3 regions of the Bacillus sp. KNSH39 genome follow, and region 3 is predicted to be linked to each of the others. Evidence: a T-box and tRNA genes for the amino acid it is inferred to sense, from the RefSeq annotation. Region 3 holds a T-box; the other regions hold tRNA genes.
What was found. The T-box of region 3 lies ahead of metG (methionine--tRNA ligase). A T-box ahead of a tRNA ligase gene usually reads a tRNA of that ligase, here a tRNA-Met.
Positions count from the first base shown of each region.

Region 1: it encodes a tRNA-Met, which carries the amino acid that the T-box ahead of metG (methionine--tRNA ligase) is inferred to sense. The anticodon was not compared.
Region 2: it encodes a tRNA-Met, which carries the amino acid that the T-box ahead of metG (methionine--tRNA ligase) is inferred to sense. The anticodon was not compared.

Region 1 is NZ_JBQXYO010000001.1:3,921,268-3,926,892, reverse strand. Features, by position in the region: gene tilS (tRNA lysidine(34) synthetase TilS) at 1-1,075, opposite strand, end outside; gene spoIIE (stage II sporulation protein E) at 1,306-3,777, opposite strand; tRNA gene ACUL40_RS20025 (tRNA-Glu) at 4,037-4,108, opposite strand; tRNA gene ACUL40_RS20020 (tRNA-Met) at 4,122-4,195, opposite strand; gene ACUL40_RS20015 (S1 domain-containing RNA-binding protein) at 4,355-4,840, opposite strand; gene divIC (cell division protein DivIC) at 4,928-5,287, opposite strand; gene yabQ (spore cortex biosynthesis protein YabQ) at 5,284-5,625, opposite strand, start outside.
Region 2 is NZ_JBQXYO010000001.1:4,108,066-4,113,690, reverse strand. Features, by position in the region: gene ACUL40_RS21175 (ABC-F family ATP-binding cassette domain-containing protein) at 1-140, shown strand, start outside; gene tsaD (tRNA (adenosine(37)-N6)-threonylcarbamoyltransferase complex transferase subunit TsaD) at 621-1,637, opposite strand; gene rimI (ribosomal protein S18-alanine N-acetyltransferase) at 1,637-2,080, opposite strand; gene tsaB (tRNA (adenosine(37)-N6)-threonylcarbamoyltransferase complex dimerization subunit type 1 TsaB) at 2,094-2,786, opposite strand; gene tsaE (tRNA (adenosine(37)-N6)-threonylcarbamoyltransferase complex ATPase subunit type 1 TsaE) at 2,767-3,240, opposite strand; tRNA gene ACUL40_RS21150 (tRNA-Asp) at 3,415-3,490, opposite strand; tRNA gene ACUL40_RS21145 (tRNA-Met) at 3,494-3,570, opposite strand; rRNA gene rrf (5S ribosomal RNA) at 3,583-3,698, opposite strand; rRNA gene ACUL40_RS21135 (23S ribosomal RNA) at 3,749-5,625, opposite strand, start outside.
Region 3 is NZ_JBQXYO010000001.1:3,397,052-3,402,676, forward strand. Features, by position in the region: gene ACUL40_RS17490 (sensor histidine kinase) at 1-273, shown strand, start outside; gene ACUL40_RS17495 (EamA family transporter) at 414-1,316, shown strand; gene ACUL40_RS17500 (hypothetical protein) at 1,384-1,638, shown strand; gene metG (methionine--tRNA ligase) at 1,680-3,314, opposite strand; T-box leader at 3,365-3,635, opposite strand; gene ACUL40_RS17510 (class I SAM-dependent methyltransferase) at 3,750-4,568, shown strand; gene ACUL40_RS17515 (methyl-accepting chemotaxis protein) at 4,983-5,625, shown strand, end outside.

The DNA of each region.
Region 1 (5,625 bases), 520 kb from region 3:
CATCCCCGTTCAATAGCGTAATGGTCCCGGGTACTAATAAATCTTGTGAAAAAGGAGAGACAATTTCTTGTTTAAATCTAAAGCTACACTCCTCGTATGAACGAACAATTTTCAAATCACCCGGAAAATCAAGTGAACCTGAAGGTTGTGTCCGCTTAAAAAACTCAATCAACTTGTCAATATGTATAGAAGAAAGAGAAGATGGAATCTTATATTCATAAAGATAGTTTAATATTAGTTGAATCCCTCTTCTTTGTAAAGGCATAGACATGGATTCAAAGGCAGGAATTGATAAGCTAATTTGTTTATCACTTTTTTTTGTAATTACTTTATTCATTTTCTCAAAAGCTAATTCCTGCAAATAAGCCTCATCCTCTTGCATCTGCACGCTAAATTTTTGGAATTTCTCATGCATTTGTGGATTTTCTTCTTTCAAATGAGGAAGGACATATTTACGTAATCGATTCCTTGTATATACTTCCTTTTTATTACTCGGATCTATACGTGGCATTAAATTTAGCTTATTACAGTAATCAACAATTTCTTCCTTCGTTACGCCAAGTAACGGCCTAATTAAATATCCATTATGAAAAGGACGCTTCACTGCAATTCCTGCATATCCTTTCGGAGTACTCCCTCTTACAAGACGCATTAAAATTGTCTCGACTTGATCATCTCCATGATGTCCAAGAGCAACATATCTCGCATCATATTTCTTCATTATTCTTTCCAAAAATGCATATCTGCATTCTCTCGCAGCAACCTGTGCATTCATTCCGTATTGCTGTTGATATTGTGATACATTAATCCTTATCGTTTCACAAATAATTCCCAGTTCTTCACAAAGGCCCTGCACAAACTGTAAATCCTCATAAGATTCATCACCTCTAAACATATGATCCACATGAGCAACTACAATTTCCAACTGTTTTTCCGCTCTTTTTTCTAATAAATAATATAAAAGCGCTAACGAGTCAGGACCACCAGAAACTCCCACAACAATTGTTGAATCATTCTTTAATACATCATGCTGCTTTACAAAGTCATCTACTTTTTCAACAAATGTATCTTTCAACTTCGCAATCACCTTTCATTAAACAAGAACAGCAACCTTAGTCACCTTGTCTACAATGGTACAACTTTTACAAACATTGTGCAAAAAAAAGATATACAAAAATTACATTTTTATCTTACATCCTCCGTGTATATTCACAAAATTAATAACATTACCTTTTCCCACAAAAAAACCTAGGTATTCACCTAGGTTTTTAAAATCAAATTATAGATAAACATTCCACTTATATTTTACTGCGCCTGCATTCCTACAATCGGAATCGTAGCCCACTTCGGCATATTTTTCTTCACTTTTGCCACTACAATAGTCATATCATCATTTATATAACCATCACAAGAGCGAATCACTTCTTCCATAATGATATCAGCAATTTCTTGCGGGTCTTCGGTTTGCAATTCTTTAATTTTTCGTTTCATCCACAATTCATGATTCTCCACATGCTGTGCTCCTTCAAAAATCCCATCGCTCATCATAATAAGAATATCGCCCGTTTTTAATTGTTCACCCACCACATCAACTTCAACATCTTCGATGATTCCCATCGGCAAATTACTCGCTTCAATTTTCAAAATATTATTTGCGCGTTTAACAAAACTCGGCGTCGATCCAATCTTTAAAAACCTTGCACTCGCATCCCGCAAATCTACCATAGCTAAATCTAATGTCGTAAACATTTCTTCTGTCGTTCTCAAAGAAAGAATTGAATTGATAGACTTAATTGCTATTTCTTCATCAATGCCTGATTGGAGTATTTTTTGTAATAATTTCACCGTTTCCTTACTTTCCATATGAGCTCTTTGCCCATTACCCATACCATCACTAATCGCAAGTGCATATTTACCAACACTTAAATCCATCATCGCATAAGAGTCACCCGAAACAAATCCACCGCCTTTTGCAGCTGTAGCCAATCCTGTATCAAGAGAATACGTCTTCGCCGAACCAAATGATATTAAACTATGGCCATTTGGATAAGAAGACTTTTCTTCATGTTTAACGACAATATTTTCTTTAAGGATATCTGAAAGCATCGGTGCAACTAACTTTTCACACTCACCATGTTCATTAGATGCAACTGGAATTAACATTTCAATATCAATACTTCCTCTATCTAAACAATAAATATCAACATGCTCTACTTCGACACCAAAATCTCGGAACGCTTGCATAATCTGTTCTTCCTGCACTTGATGATTTTCACGCTCTCGTTGTATCTCCTTAGCAAAATCCTCCATAACCTTTGATACACCTAATAGTTGCTCCGCTACTATTCTACGATTTTCCTTCATTTGTTTTCGTAATTTTTGTCCCTCATAGAAGTGATCTAATTCACCGGCTACTAAATCCGTCACTTTTTTCCCTCTCACACAATGCTTGTCCCACTCACGAACTAATTTACGATTATGTTGCAGGGTTCCTTCTTCCGTTTCATTCATTATTTGTTTCATATAATCGTACGTTTTATCAAAATTCACTACCCAGCATTGATCCTTTTTAAAGCATGTTTGACATGTTTTCGCAGTAATTGTACTCAAAAACAAATCTGCTTCTGTCTCTTTATCTTCTTCCTCTACATACCCATATACAGAAAAGCTATTAGATAAAGCAGCAAATACATTTGCAAATTGGTTGATTTTATTTGCTGTAACATCACGCATCCTTCTTAAATATTGTTGTTGATCTTGCGAATGCTCTTGTGTACCTGGCATAAATTTAGCAATACGATCCAAAACAAGCTTCGGTGTTAATAAGAAGATAACAATCGCTACACCTGACTCAATTAAAGTTGTTACAATATTTGTCTGTTTGTCTACATATAATGTAATTAAGCTTGTCCCAATTAATAAACCTAAACTAACACCTAAACGCTTTCCTTCTTTTAACAATCCACCAAGCAATCCAGAAAAAGCAAGAAGGCTAAGCTGAGACAAGCTAGACACATTTGCTAAACTTAATATTAGTCCTGTTACAACCCCCACTGTAGACCCTGTGGCAGCACCCGCAATAAATGCAAATACTAGCACTAAATACCTTGTAAAAATATGTTGAATAGAAGCATCATATACAAACCAATCTGTTGTACCCGTTAAAACAGATGCTAGTAATATAATCAAACAAACAATTTCTTCCGTCTCTAATGCCTGTTGTTTTCCTTTCCTTTCCACTAAAAGTGGGACACTTTGTAAAAATATCATAGTTAATACAAAACTAAGCCCAGCCTCAATGGTACTAACGAGTAAATCGTACATGGTGACAGTTTGTTGTGCAAAATATACAACAACTAAGTGTGCGGTTAATGCGGAGATAAATACTTGAAATGGAACAAGTCCAACAGTTTTACGTGTAAATCGACTAAAGAAGATATTATAAATGAAGAAGGTAAAGATAGATGCAAAGGTAAAAAACAAATTATCTATCGATACTGAAAGAGCTCCTCCCATTAGAGCTAAAAATGCTAGCGGCATCTTATCCCGCTTCATAACATAAACAGCAGCAAAAAATGGCAGTGCAAACGGTAAAATATTTGTTAATATATATGCTCGTCCCAAAAGAAAACCAATAACAACAATAATAAATCCCCATCTAAAGAAAACTTGCTCAAATTTCATTCGCAACTTACTCGTCCACTTTATTCCATCAAGCTGACTCTCATTCATTGCCAATGCACTTGTATTCATAGTATTCCTTCCTGCTTTAGGCATATTTTTAACACCACCTGCATAGTTTAATTACTGTCATTATAAAAGATGATTGTTGGTTTTTTTGTCAAAACAACAGTTTTCACTTTTATAATCGTTCGACTTTTTATTCGAAATAACTCTACAGATATACAGGGTATGTAAGTTATTTTCGATATTTTAATTAAACATTCAGAAAATATAGGGTGATTTTGTAGAAGTGTTGTATATCTTAATTTATTTAACAAAAAAAGATCATGCAAATTTGCATGATCTTTTTAGATGACCCGTACGGGATTCGAACCCGTGTTACCGCCGTGAAAGGGCGGTGTCTTAACCACTTGACCAACGGGCCGTTAAATTAAATATAGCGGCGGAGGGGATCGAACCCCCGACCTCACGGGTATGAACCGTACGCTCTAGCCAGCTGAGCTACACCGCCATGTCGTCTTATTTAACGGACAATTAGTATCTTACATCAGATACTAATTAAAGTCAATACATCTCAAAAACTTTTTTGAAAATATTTTTTACATATAAAAAAGCACCCTGAGACATTACTCTGGGTACCTCTCTATATGTTAAAAACTAAACGTCCTTATTATCCGCGACGCGCGCCACGGCCACCACGTTTAGACTCTGTGTTACGCTTTAAAGAAGTTAAACGATCTTCGCTATCTTTTAAGAAGCGTGCCATCTTTTGCTCAAATGTTTCTTTCGGAGCTCGGTCGTTACCGCCACCGCGATTATCTCTGTTGAAAGAGCGATTATTACGTTGTGGACGTCCAGAACGTTGTTGATCACCACCGCGTTGGTATTCACCACGTGGACGATCTCCTTCTGTTTTTTCACGTTCTTTCGCTTTTTTGATAGATAAACCAATCTTTCCATCTTTTTCAACATTAATAACTTTTACTTCTACTTGGTCGCCCACTTTTAAGTGATCGTTAATATCTTTTACATAGTTATCAGCAACTTCACTAATATGAACAAGACCCGTTAAGCCCTCTGGCAGCTCCACAAAAGCCCCAAAATTTGTAATACCTGTTACTTTACCCTGTAACTTGCTGCCTACCTCGATTGACATAAAAAAAATGCTCCTCCTTAGTGGTTAAAAAGTCAAATTTTACTTTATTATATATAATCCTAAAATATAGTGTCAATAAGACATACTCTACTTAGAAACAGGAAAAATTATCTCCCCTTTACCAGAGAAGAAATAATCCCTTCTAGCAATCTTTAATACGTACTCTTCATCATTTAACTTTTGAACTTCGTCTTTTAGACTTTTTTCTTTATTCGTTAATGAATCCAGTTCTTTTTTCATGTCCTTAACTTTTGCTTCTTTTGCTTTAATGGAACTGTTTTGTTGATAAAACGTTACACTAATACTCGCAATAATTGTAAAAGTAAAGACAAGAAAAACCGCTAAACGGCGATAAAGTCGCTTCCTGTTCTCATCCGTTTGTATTATATGCTCTTTAACAGGATTTGGACTCTGTTTTTCGATTGTTCTTTGTCTCAGTTCCCTCATTTCCGAGGTCCCCCTAACTTCTTTTTTATATGCTCCCATAGTTGGAAGATATGTCCCTTCAATTTTGCTATATATTGCAGGAACCCTATATGTTTCACTATAAAAAGTTTAACACGATTAGGGAGAAGTTTCCATATGAGCGAAGCAATAAATCGAACAGGCCAGAAAAAAACTTTCCATATGAAAAGTAATATCCAAATCACCATTTTCCATAACACATGTCCAATTGAAAGCAGTATACGAAATAAGAATAATATAAATGCAATAAATAGCTGCGCTATAATAATAACAGGTTTTATCATGAGTAGCTGTATAATTCGAACAAAAAAATATGTTGT
Region 2 (5,625 bases), 710 kb from region 3:
TTGCTACGTTAGAAGATCAACTTTGCTTACCAGAAATATATGCAGATTATGAAAAAGCTAGTGAAATTACAACTAAAAAGCAAACGCTACAAGAACAACTTGAAACTTGTATGGCAGAATGGGAAGAGCTGCATGTATAAGCATATTTAAATAAGGAAGATGTCTCATAAGTCAGGACTTTTGACTATGTGACATCTTTTTTTATTACTTAAACAATTTTTTGAATATATCTATCGTAACTTAGAATATACTAACGATTTTTTAAATATATCTATTGTAACCCTATATATATTAACAATTCGACACGAAATATCGTTTTAACGACAAAGATTGACAATATTAGCATCTTCTATAATGGGGAGATGTTTCAAAATGTTTTTCGGGGATATCTTCTTGCTTTTTATTTCCCGAAAAAGAACAAATTCAAAGGTCTGACATCAACCTATTTATCCACAAGTTTATACACATATCCACCTTTATAAAATAAACATCAAAATAACTTTTCCACATTATCCACAGTCAATAAAAAAGTTATCAACATTTTATATACACAATAAAACCCACATTATCAACAGATAATATGGGTTTTATCCACAACCTGTGGTTAATTATGTGTATAACTATGCTTCAATATCTAATCCTGGATTTGCATTTAAGGCTAATGTTGCACGCTTACCTTGTTCATAAGCAATTGTCCCTGCCGCTGCAATCATCGCTGCATTATCTGTGCATAAAGATAGCGGCGGAATAATTAATTCAATGTTTTCTTTTTGTGCAAATTCCTCTTCTAATCGCGCACGAAGTCCTTTATTAGCAGCTACTCCACCAGCAAGAAGTAATTGCTTTACATTATAAGCTTCTGCTGCACGAGCTGCTTTCGTTACAAGTACATCTATTACACTTTCTTGGAAACTTGCTGCTAAATCTTCTGGTGCAATTTCTATACCGCGCTGTTTTGCGTTATGCACAGTGTTGATAACTGCTGATTTCAATCCACTAAAGCTAAAATCATACGAATCCGGTTCTAGCCATGCACGAGGCAAATCAATTGTCGGTTCTCCTTCATGTGCAAGGCGATCAATATGAGGACCACCTGGATATGGCATAGATAACGTACGAGCTACTTTATCATATGCTTCTCCAGCTGCATCGTCTCGTGTTTCACCAATTACTTCGAATGAACCATGTTCTTTCATATAAACAAGTTCTGTATGCCCACCAGATACAACAAGTGATAATAACGGGAATTGAACTTCTTTTACTAAACGGTTCGCATAAATATGACCAGCAATATGATGAACACCGACTAACGGAATATCATGTGCAAACGCTACTGCCTTCGCTGCATTTACTCCAATTAGAAGTGCTCCTACTAAACCAGGACCTTCTGTTACAGCAATTGCATCAATATCATCAAATGTGATATTTGCTTCCTTTAAAGCTTCTTCTAACACAACTGTAATTTCTTCTACATGATGACGGGATGCAATCTCTGGTACAACGCCGCCAAAACGCTTATGACTTTCAATTTGTGATGCAACGACATTCGCAATAATTTCCGTTCCATTTTTAACAACTGCTACTGCTGTTTCATCACAACTTGTTTCAATACCAAGTATAATCGTATTTTTTTCCATTATATATTCACCCACATTACGAGACCATCTTCCTGATTGTCTGCATAGTATCGTTTACGAATCCCACCATTTTGAAATCCGTATTTTCTGTATAACTGCTTTGCTACTTCATTTGATACACGTACTTCAAGTGTCATTGTTTTTACCCCTAGTTCTTTCGCTTCAGAAATAACTGCTTTCAATAGGGCATCTCCTAACTTTTGACCTCGGTATTCTGGCAAAATAGCTATATTTGTTATATGTGATTCATCAATAATTATCCACAATCCACAATACCCGACTACACGACCATCTTTTTCTAACACAATATAATGTGCATGTTCATTCATCGTTAATTCACGGTGAAAGGCATCTGCAGTCCAAGGAGTTGAAAAAGACGCTTCTTCAATAGCTACAATTTGAGCAATATCATCAAGCTCCATCTTTCTAAATATCATATCCATCTTCTGCAAGCTCCTACTTGTTTTGACTTTCTAACCACTTTGTTTCAGCTTCAGCTAAACGAAGATAGCTTGGAACAAACGTATGCACATCTTGTTCTTCTTTTTGTAATCCTAAGAATGCTAGCTCACTTGGTCTTGGGTTATTTTTAGTAAATGGAGCGAATACAGCTTGATCACCTAAATGTTCTATAATTGTTTCTTTATGCAATTTAACATCGTTACCGATAAATAAAACAGGCTGTCCTTTATCTTTTAACATTTGCAACCAGTCTACAATAAGAATAATTCGGTCTTCTTCTATTGAAGTTAACTGCTCTCCTTCATATGTATATAACCCAGTATAAATTTGCCCACGTCTTCCATCAAATAAAGGACAAATTAACCCGTTAAAGTTAGCACCGTTTGCAGCTACTACCTCTAAACTTGATACACCTACAATTGGTATTTGAAGTGACCAAGCTAATGTTTTCGCCGCTGTCACGCCTATACGAACACCTGTATAGGATCCAGGTCCAGCAGCTACAACGATTTTAGTTAATTCCTTCGGTTTTACACCGCATTCTTTTAACAGTTTCTCTACAGCTGGCATAAGACGTACAGAATGGTTTTTTGTTAAATTTGTAATGATTTCCCCAATTACGTTTTCTTCCTCAATAAGGGATACACCCATTACGTAATTTGAAGTATCAATTGCTAGTACTTTCATCTTGTAATAGCTCCTCACATAATCTAATATAGCGATCTCCAATTGGCTCGAGTATAATTTTTCTTGTGTCATCTCCAGCATGGAATAAACTAATTTGTAACTTTTCATTCGGTAAATATGCTTCTATTAAATGAGCCCATTCTACTACCGTAATTCCTTCACCGTAGAAATATTCATCAAAGCCTAAGTCCTCTTCACTTTCTGCTAAGCGATACACGTCCATATGATATAGCGGTAATCTTCCTTTATATTCTTTAATGATATTAAAGGTAGGACTATTTACAACTCTTTTCACTCCAAGACCTTTTGCTAGTCCCTTTGTAAAAGTCGTCTTACCAGCTCCAAGATCTCCTTCTAAAATAATTACGTCTTGTGCCTCTACGAGCTCACCTAGTTTTTCTGATAACCTTTGTGTTTCCTCAGAAGATTTTGTTGTTACTTCATATTTACTCACAGACTTCACCTACTTTACTCACAATGTTCTCTGCTCTTTATTATACAGGTTTTGAATATATAAAAAAGTCCTTAGGAGTTGTCCTAAGGATAGTTTGACTGTCTTTATTAGTTTTTTGTTAAAACAAATAAAAAAATACGAAACAACTTGTTTCGTTCTTTTCTTTATATGAAATGGCGGTCCCGACCGGGGTCGAACCGGCGATCTCCTGCGTGACAGGCAGGCATGTTAACCACTACACCACGGGACCATTTGGTTGCGGGGACAGGATTTGAACCTGCGACCTTCGGGTTATGAGCCCGACGAGCTACCGTGCTGCTCCACCCCGCGACAATATAAATAGCTTGGCGACGTCCTACTCTCACAGGGACAAGGTCCCAACTACCATCGGCGCTAGAGAGCTTAACTTCCGTGTTCGGTATGGGAACGGGTGTGACCTCTCTGCCATCATCACCAAACTATTGAAGGTATATTCCTTCAAAACTAGATAACATTTGCTACATATTATATGGTTAAGTCCTCGATCTATTAGTATTCGTCAGCTCCACATGTCACCATGCTTCCACCTCGAACCTATCAACCTGATCATCTTTCAGGGATCTTACTAGCTTACGCTATGGGAAATCTCATCTTGAGGGGGGCTTCATGCTTAGATGCTTTCAGCACTTATCCCTTCCGCACATAGCTACCCAGCTATGCCCTTGGCAGAACAACTGGTACACCAGCGGTGCGTCCATCCCGGTCCTCTCGTACTAAGGACAGCTCCTCTCAAATTTCCTACGCCCACGACGGATAGGGACCGAACTGTCTCACGACGTTCTGAACCCAGCTCGCGTACCGCTTTAATGGGCGAACAGCCCAACCCTTGGGACCGACTACAGCCCCAGGATGCGATGAGCCGACATCGAGGTGCCAAACCTCCCCGTCGATGTGGACTCTTGGGGGAGATAAGCCTGTTATCCCCGGGGTAGCTTTTATCCGTTGAGCGATGGCCCTTCCATGCGGAACCACCGGATCACTAAGCCCGACTTTCGTCCCTGCTCGACTTGTAGGTCTCGCAGTCAAGCTCCCTTATGCCTTTGCACTCTACGAATGATTTCCAACCATTCTGAGGGAACCTTTGGGCGCCTCCGTTACACTTTAGGAGGCGACCGCCCCAGTCAAACTGCCCACCTGACACTGTCTCCCGGGTCGATAAGACCCGTAGGTTAGAATTTCAATACAGTCAGGGCGGTATCCCACCAGCGCCTCCACCGAAGCTAGCGCTCCGGTTTCAATGGCTCCCGCCTATCCTGTACAAACTGTACCAAAATTCAATATCAGGCTACAGTAAAGCTCCACGGGGTCTTTCCGTCCTGTCGCGGGTAACCTGCATCTTCACAGGTACTATAATTTCACCGAGTCTCTGGTTGAGACAGTGCCCAAATCGTTACACCTTTCGTGCGGGTCGGAACTTACCCGACAAGGAATTTCGCTACCTTAGGACCGTTATAGTTACGGCCGCCGTTTACTGGGGCTTCAGTTCAGAGCTTCGCTTACGCTAACCCCTCTCCTTAACCTTCCAGCACCGGGCAGGTGTCACCCCCTATACTTCGCCTTACGGCTTCGCAGAGAGCTGTGTTTTTGCTAAACAGTCGCTTGGGCCTATTCACTGCGGCTTTCCGTTAAGAAAGCACCCCTTCTCCCGAAGTTACGGGGTCATTTTGCCGAGTTCCTTAACCAGAGTTCTCTCGCACACCTTAGGATTCTCTCCTCGCCTACCTGTGTCGGTTTGCGGTACAGGCACCTTTTATCTCGCTAGAAGCTTTTCTTGGCAGCGGGGAATCAAAGACTTCGCTCCATAAGGAGCTTCCCCATCACAGCTCAGCCTTTACGATAAGCGGATTTGCCTACTTATCAGCCTAACTGCTTGGACGTGCACAACCAATCGCACGCTTCTTCTATCCTTCTGCGTCCCTCCATTGCTCAAACGATAAAGAGGTGGTACAGGAATATCAACCTGTTGTCCATCGCCTACGCCTGTCGGCCTCGGCTTAGGTCCTGACTAACCCTGAGCGGACGAGCCTTCCTCAGGAAACCTTAGGCATTCGGTGGACGGGATTCTCACCCGTCTTTCGCTACTCATACCGGCATTCTCACTTCTAAGCACTCCACCAGTCCTTCCGGTCTGACTTCACTGTCCTTAGAACGCTCCCCTACCACTGATACCATTGGTATCAATCCGCAGCTTCGGTGGTGTATTTAGCCCCGGTACATTTTCGGCGCAGAGTCACTCGACTAGTGAGCTATTACGCACTCTTTAAATGGTGGCTGCTTCTAAGCCAACATCCTAGTTGTCTAAGCAACTCCACATCCTTTTCCACTTAATACACACTTTGGGACCTT
Region 3 (5,625 bases):
GACCATCAGCACGTATATATAAAGCTTTATGAAAAACCAAATGGTTACGCATTAGAAGTATTAAATACAGGTTCACAAATTGATGAAGATAAACTTGCTCATTTATTTGAGCCTTTCTATCGCGCAAACCCTGATAAACACGGTTTAGTACAAGGTAGTGGTCTTGGATTATATATCGTGAAACAAATATTAGATAAACATCAGTTTCCTTATGGGATACAAAACACGCCTCAAGGTGTAAAATGTTCTATTGTATTCCCAAAAGCAATGTAAAAACCTACTACAATTTCATACCCCAAATTCATACTTCGTATGAGTGGCGGAATTTTGTAGAGTATATGACTCTGTTTCGTTCGCCCGTTATCCTTATTTGGATAGCGGGCGTTTTTTATTACTTAAAAGGAGGATTTTTTATGGAAAAGTTTAAATATTCATTGCTCGTTTTATTCGGTGCTTGCAGCTATGGCATACTTTCAACTATTTTCAAACTCGGATTCATAAATGGATTTTCAGCACATCAACTATTAGGGGGACAATATGTCTTCGGATGGATTGGACTATTTCTACTCGTTCTTTTCTTTTCACGTCATAAAGTAACAAAAAAACAATTCTTTTCCTTACTAACCGTCGGAACAACAATGAGTATGACCGGGATTTTCTACGCTATTTCTGTAGAAGAACTACCCGCATCTATCGCTGTCGTCCTACTCTTTCAGTTCACTTGGATTGGTGTCATTATCGAAGCAATTGCAAATCGAACATTTCCAAGCCGCGATAAGATTATATCTATCCTTATTTTATTTGCTGGTACATTGTTTGCAGGTGGTGTATTTGAAGGCCTCGGACAAAGTTTTTCTACGAAAGGGATTATCTTTGGACTATTAGCTGCTGTCTCTTTTTCATTCTATGTTTTTGCAAGCGGGCGCGTCGCTACGGATGTTCCGCCTTATACGAAAAGCTTCCTTATGACAACAAGCGCTACTCTTATCGTATGCCTATTCTTTCCGCCAACCTTTTTAACAGACGGTGCTTTGCAAGCCGGTCTATGGAAATATGCTTTCTTCCTCGGATTATTCGGCGTTGTTGTACCTGTCATTTGTTTTTCAATCGGTGTACCAAAGGTTGGAACAGGGCTTGGTACAATATTAGGTGCAGCTGAATTACCAACTGCTATTATTGCTTCTATTACACTTGTACATGAAGTCGTAACGTTCATGCAGTGGATTGGAATTATTTTCATATTAGTTGGGATCTTCACTCCTCAGCTGCTTACGGCTAGGAAAGAAAGGAAACAAAATCGCGTGCATAGCGCTTGAAAAAATACAGAATTTATATAAAAGATATAACTACAATTAAAATAAGTAAATTTATCTGGAGGTATAAATGACTATTTTAAGCATCGTATTTTTTGCTATTATGTGTATCTTCTTCCTAATAAGATATATGAAAGAAAAGAAATTTTACGATTTACTTCTCATTCCCGTTTGTATATATGCAGGAGCAGTGAAAACTCCTTTCGTAGAGTACTTAAACTTTAATACTACATTTAAAATAACGTATGATATTGCAGCTATTATTCTTGTAATCCTTGCTGTACTTTTCTTTTTGAAAGATAAGAAAGAGAATCATACTGCATAACAAAAGACCTTTCATTTACTTGAAAGGTCTTTTTCTCTATCTCATTTTACCGCTCCATACAGCTTCTCTATCTCATGCTCAATTTGTTTTACATCGATTCGCTCAAATAATGGCTGTACGCTATCAATTCTACTTGGCAACGTATTTTGCGGTTCCCAATTTCGTTTCACAATCGACAATGTGTTTCGAACTCTTTCACTTGAAAATGGTAAAAACGGTTCAAGGAGATTTGCAAAATTAGCGATAAGATACACACAGTTATAAATCGTTTCTTCACATGAAACTGGATCATCTTCTCTTTGTTTCCAAGGCTGCTTTTCATCAAAGTATTTATTTGCAAAACGTACTGCATCAAATATTGTTTCTAGCGCCACCTTAAATTTAGTTTGCTCAATCGCCTCTCCTACACGCTTATATAATCCTTCTACTTTATCTTTCAGCTCTACCTCAATACTCCCCTTCGGCACGATACCACCATAATATTTTTCGATAAACTTTAATGTCCGGTTCACAAAGTTCCCGTATGCACCTAATAATTCACTATTATGACTGTAAATAAATTCCCGCCATGAAAAATCAGTATCGCGATTTTCTGGTGCGTTGACGGTTAAAAAGTAACGAATAGAATCTGGATCATAGCTTTCTAATATGTCAGGCACCCATACTGCCCAATTTTTACTTGTAGATAATTTTCTTTTTTCAACTGTTAAATATTCATTCGAAACGATATGACGCGGGATTGCTTCCTCCCCTATTCCAAGTAATACCGCTGGCCAAATGACGGAATGAAACGGAATATTATCCTTTCCGTGCACATAATATGTTTTCGCTTCGCTATCCCAAAACTCTTGATCATCTTTCCCTGTTTCTTCAGCCCAATGTTTACTCGCTGAATAATAGCCTGTCACTGCTTCAATCCATACGTAAATTTTCTTATCTTCATACCCTTCTACTGGAATTGGTACCCCAATTGGTAAATCACGTGATACGGCCCTATCTAGTAATCCTTCCTTTACATATCTCTCTGTTAGTTGAATCGCATTGTCGCGCCATGTCCCTGTTTGCTTGGCAATTTCTACAGCCCTTTTAATTTGCTCCTGAAATGTATGCAATGCGAAATAGAAATGCTCTGTTTCCTGTACGGATGGTGTACTACCACATAACTTACATTTCTTTTCTAACAAATCGAGTGGATCTAAAATAGCAGAACACGCATCGCATTGATCTCCTCTTGCTGCTTCATGGCAATGTGGACATATTCCTTCTACATAACGATCCGGTAAAAACTGCGTACACGTTTCACAATACGCTTGTTCCACTATTTTTTTATAAATATGTCCTTCTTCTAATAAACGTAAAAAAACATTTTGAACCGTTTCATGATGGTGCTCACTATCTGTACGTGTATAGCAATCATAAGTAAAACCAAGGCTACGAAAACATCGCTGGAACTCTTCATGATACTGATCAGCAATTTCCTTCGCTGTCACACCTTCTTGTTTTGCTCTAATTGCAATCGGTGTTCCATTACAATCACTTCCCGAAACATACAACACATTCTCACCTTTGGACCGGTAATAACGTGCTAAAATATCTCCAGGTAATAAACTCGCAATATGGCCAAGATGTAATGAACCATTCGCATACGGCCAAGCGCCCCCAATAAAAATACTCATCTTACATTCCTCCTTTAAAATATAAAAAGCCCCACCCCTATCTTAAAAAAGATAAGGGCGGGGCTGTATAAACAGTCGCGGTACCACCTTATTTCGCCAATTACTCACATAATTAGCCTTAACAAGTACGGAGCTCTATGCTCTTATACTGTGGTTTTGATAACGAGTACCAACTCTCGTCGCCGCCTACTATTATCATTTGATAAGTTCAGGACGAAGCTCAAAGGCCATTGTTCAAATGAATATTCTTGCTTCTTCTCAGCTACCGAAGCTCTCTGGAAAGAATGTGTTCATCCTACTTTTCCTTTTCAACGCTTTTACGTATAACAAGTATTGTACGACTTAATCACAGAAAAATCAAACTTTTATCCAGAACGAAAAGGAAATCCCACCCTCCCGCCGAATACCTATACGTTCACAAAAGGAGTGATAACATTGAACCAAAAACAACTAAGCACTATAAATGAAAAAAGCTGGAATACAGCTGCTTATGAAGCTTGGACGAATCGCCATGGGGCGCCAGAGGATTATGCAAAAAAAATTATGGAAGATCCCACACGCGAAGTAGCACATTATTTACCTTACATACAATCTCCAAAAGGAAAACGTATTATTAACTTACTCGGCTCAAAAGGAAATAAAGGTGTTGCTCTCGCTCTTTTAGGCTCTGACGTAACAGTTGTTGATATTTCAGCAAGTAATGCAAAATATGCAAATGAACTTGCGGACGCAGCAGGTGTCTCTATCCAGTATGTCGTTTCTGATGTATTAAATGTGCAGCTCTCCGAATCATTTGATATCGTATTGCTGGAACTTGGTGTACTCCATTACTTTCTAGATTTAAAACCACTCTTTCAAAAAATTGCTACTTTACTTAAGCGAGATGGAATGCTTATACTTCGTGACTATCATCCTGTTTACACAAAATTATTAGGAGTCGACCACCCATCATTTAAGGCCAATGGAAATTATTTCGATGAAGAATTAATTGAAGATGATGTTGCTTATAGCATCCTTCTTACAGAAGCACAGAAAGAATCGCTACCTAAAACAACCATCCGTCGCTGGACGCTAGGAGAAATCATTACAACACTTGCGGAAGAACGTTTTAAAATCGAAAAACTAGTTGAAGAACATGGATCTCATCAAAGATGGGTCTTTCCTTCTACTGCACCAGAAGGAATCGAAGAACGTATCCCTGGTCTATATACAATAATTGCGACAGCATGCAAAAAAGGATCCCTTCACGGATAGGATCCTTTTTGCATGCTCACGCATATAAGTTGAGGTTGGAGATTACCATAATTCTGTAGAATAGGACACAAGATATTTCAACATTTCGTCTCTGACTTACGTCGTCAAAAAGGGGTATGACCAACATAACGAAGAGTAATGTTTTTAGTTGATACTGATAATCGTTATCAACTAATTAGAAGTATACATGATGTCATTTCAAATTTCAATAGCATTTCTAATATTTATTTATGAATTTTATGATATGCAAATGTATACATTTTAAGAACTTTTTCTAATACTAATCTGACTCCTTCCATTATCTGCTATAATTTTCATTGAACAGATTAATAACTTCATAATAATGTTTTTATTAATTTTGTTTTAAATATCTATAAATCATAATAAACAGTTTAAATGAGGGTAGGGGTAACGATGAAATATGTTAGTATTCGAAAAAAACTACTGTTCACACTCTTAAGCATTTCTTCTTTATTTAGTATTGCTCTTATTGTTATTCTTTCATTCGCCATGAATCAAGCAAGTGAAATCGAAACGTTAAAAAATGATGTATCAAAAAGAGCGACGATTTTAAAAGAACGTGGCGATTGGTTCCAAGCACAAGTTGCTGGTTTACAAGAATATTTGCTATCACATGATCAAAAAGGATTAGATAAGTTCAATCGAGAAGGGAAAAAATTAGCTGATACTAGAGAGAAAGTAACAAGTGACAAGAAGCTCCCAGAAGGAATGAAAGAAGCTATTTTAATGGGTGGAAAATGGCGTAGCGTCATAGATAATGAGGTACTACCTCTTGCGCGTGAAGGAAAATGGGACGAAGCATCCAAAATTGCTTTATCACAAACAGATTATGTAAATGATCTTTTAGGTCGTTTTAATAAATATACAAATGAAGAGAATGAGAAACGTGACGCATTAATTGCTGATGTCGAGTCTTCTTCATCACTTATTCAATATATTATTTTCTTCTCACTTATTACATGTACATTAACGTCTATCTTATTAGCATGGTGGTTCTCTGGTAAACTCGTTAAACCAATTCGACAAATTGATGAGA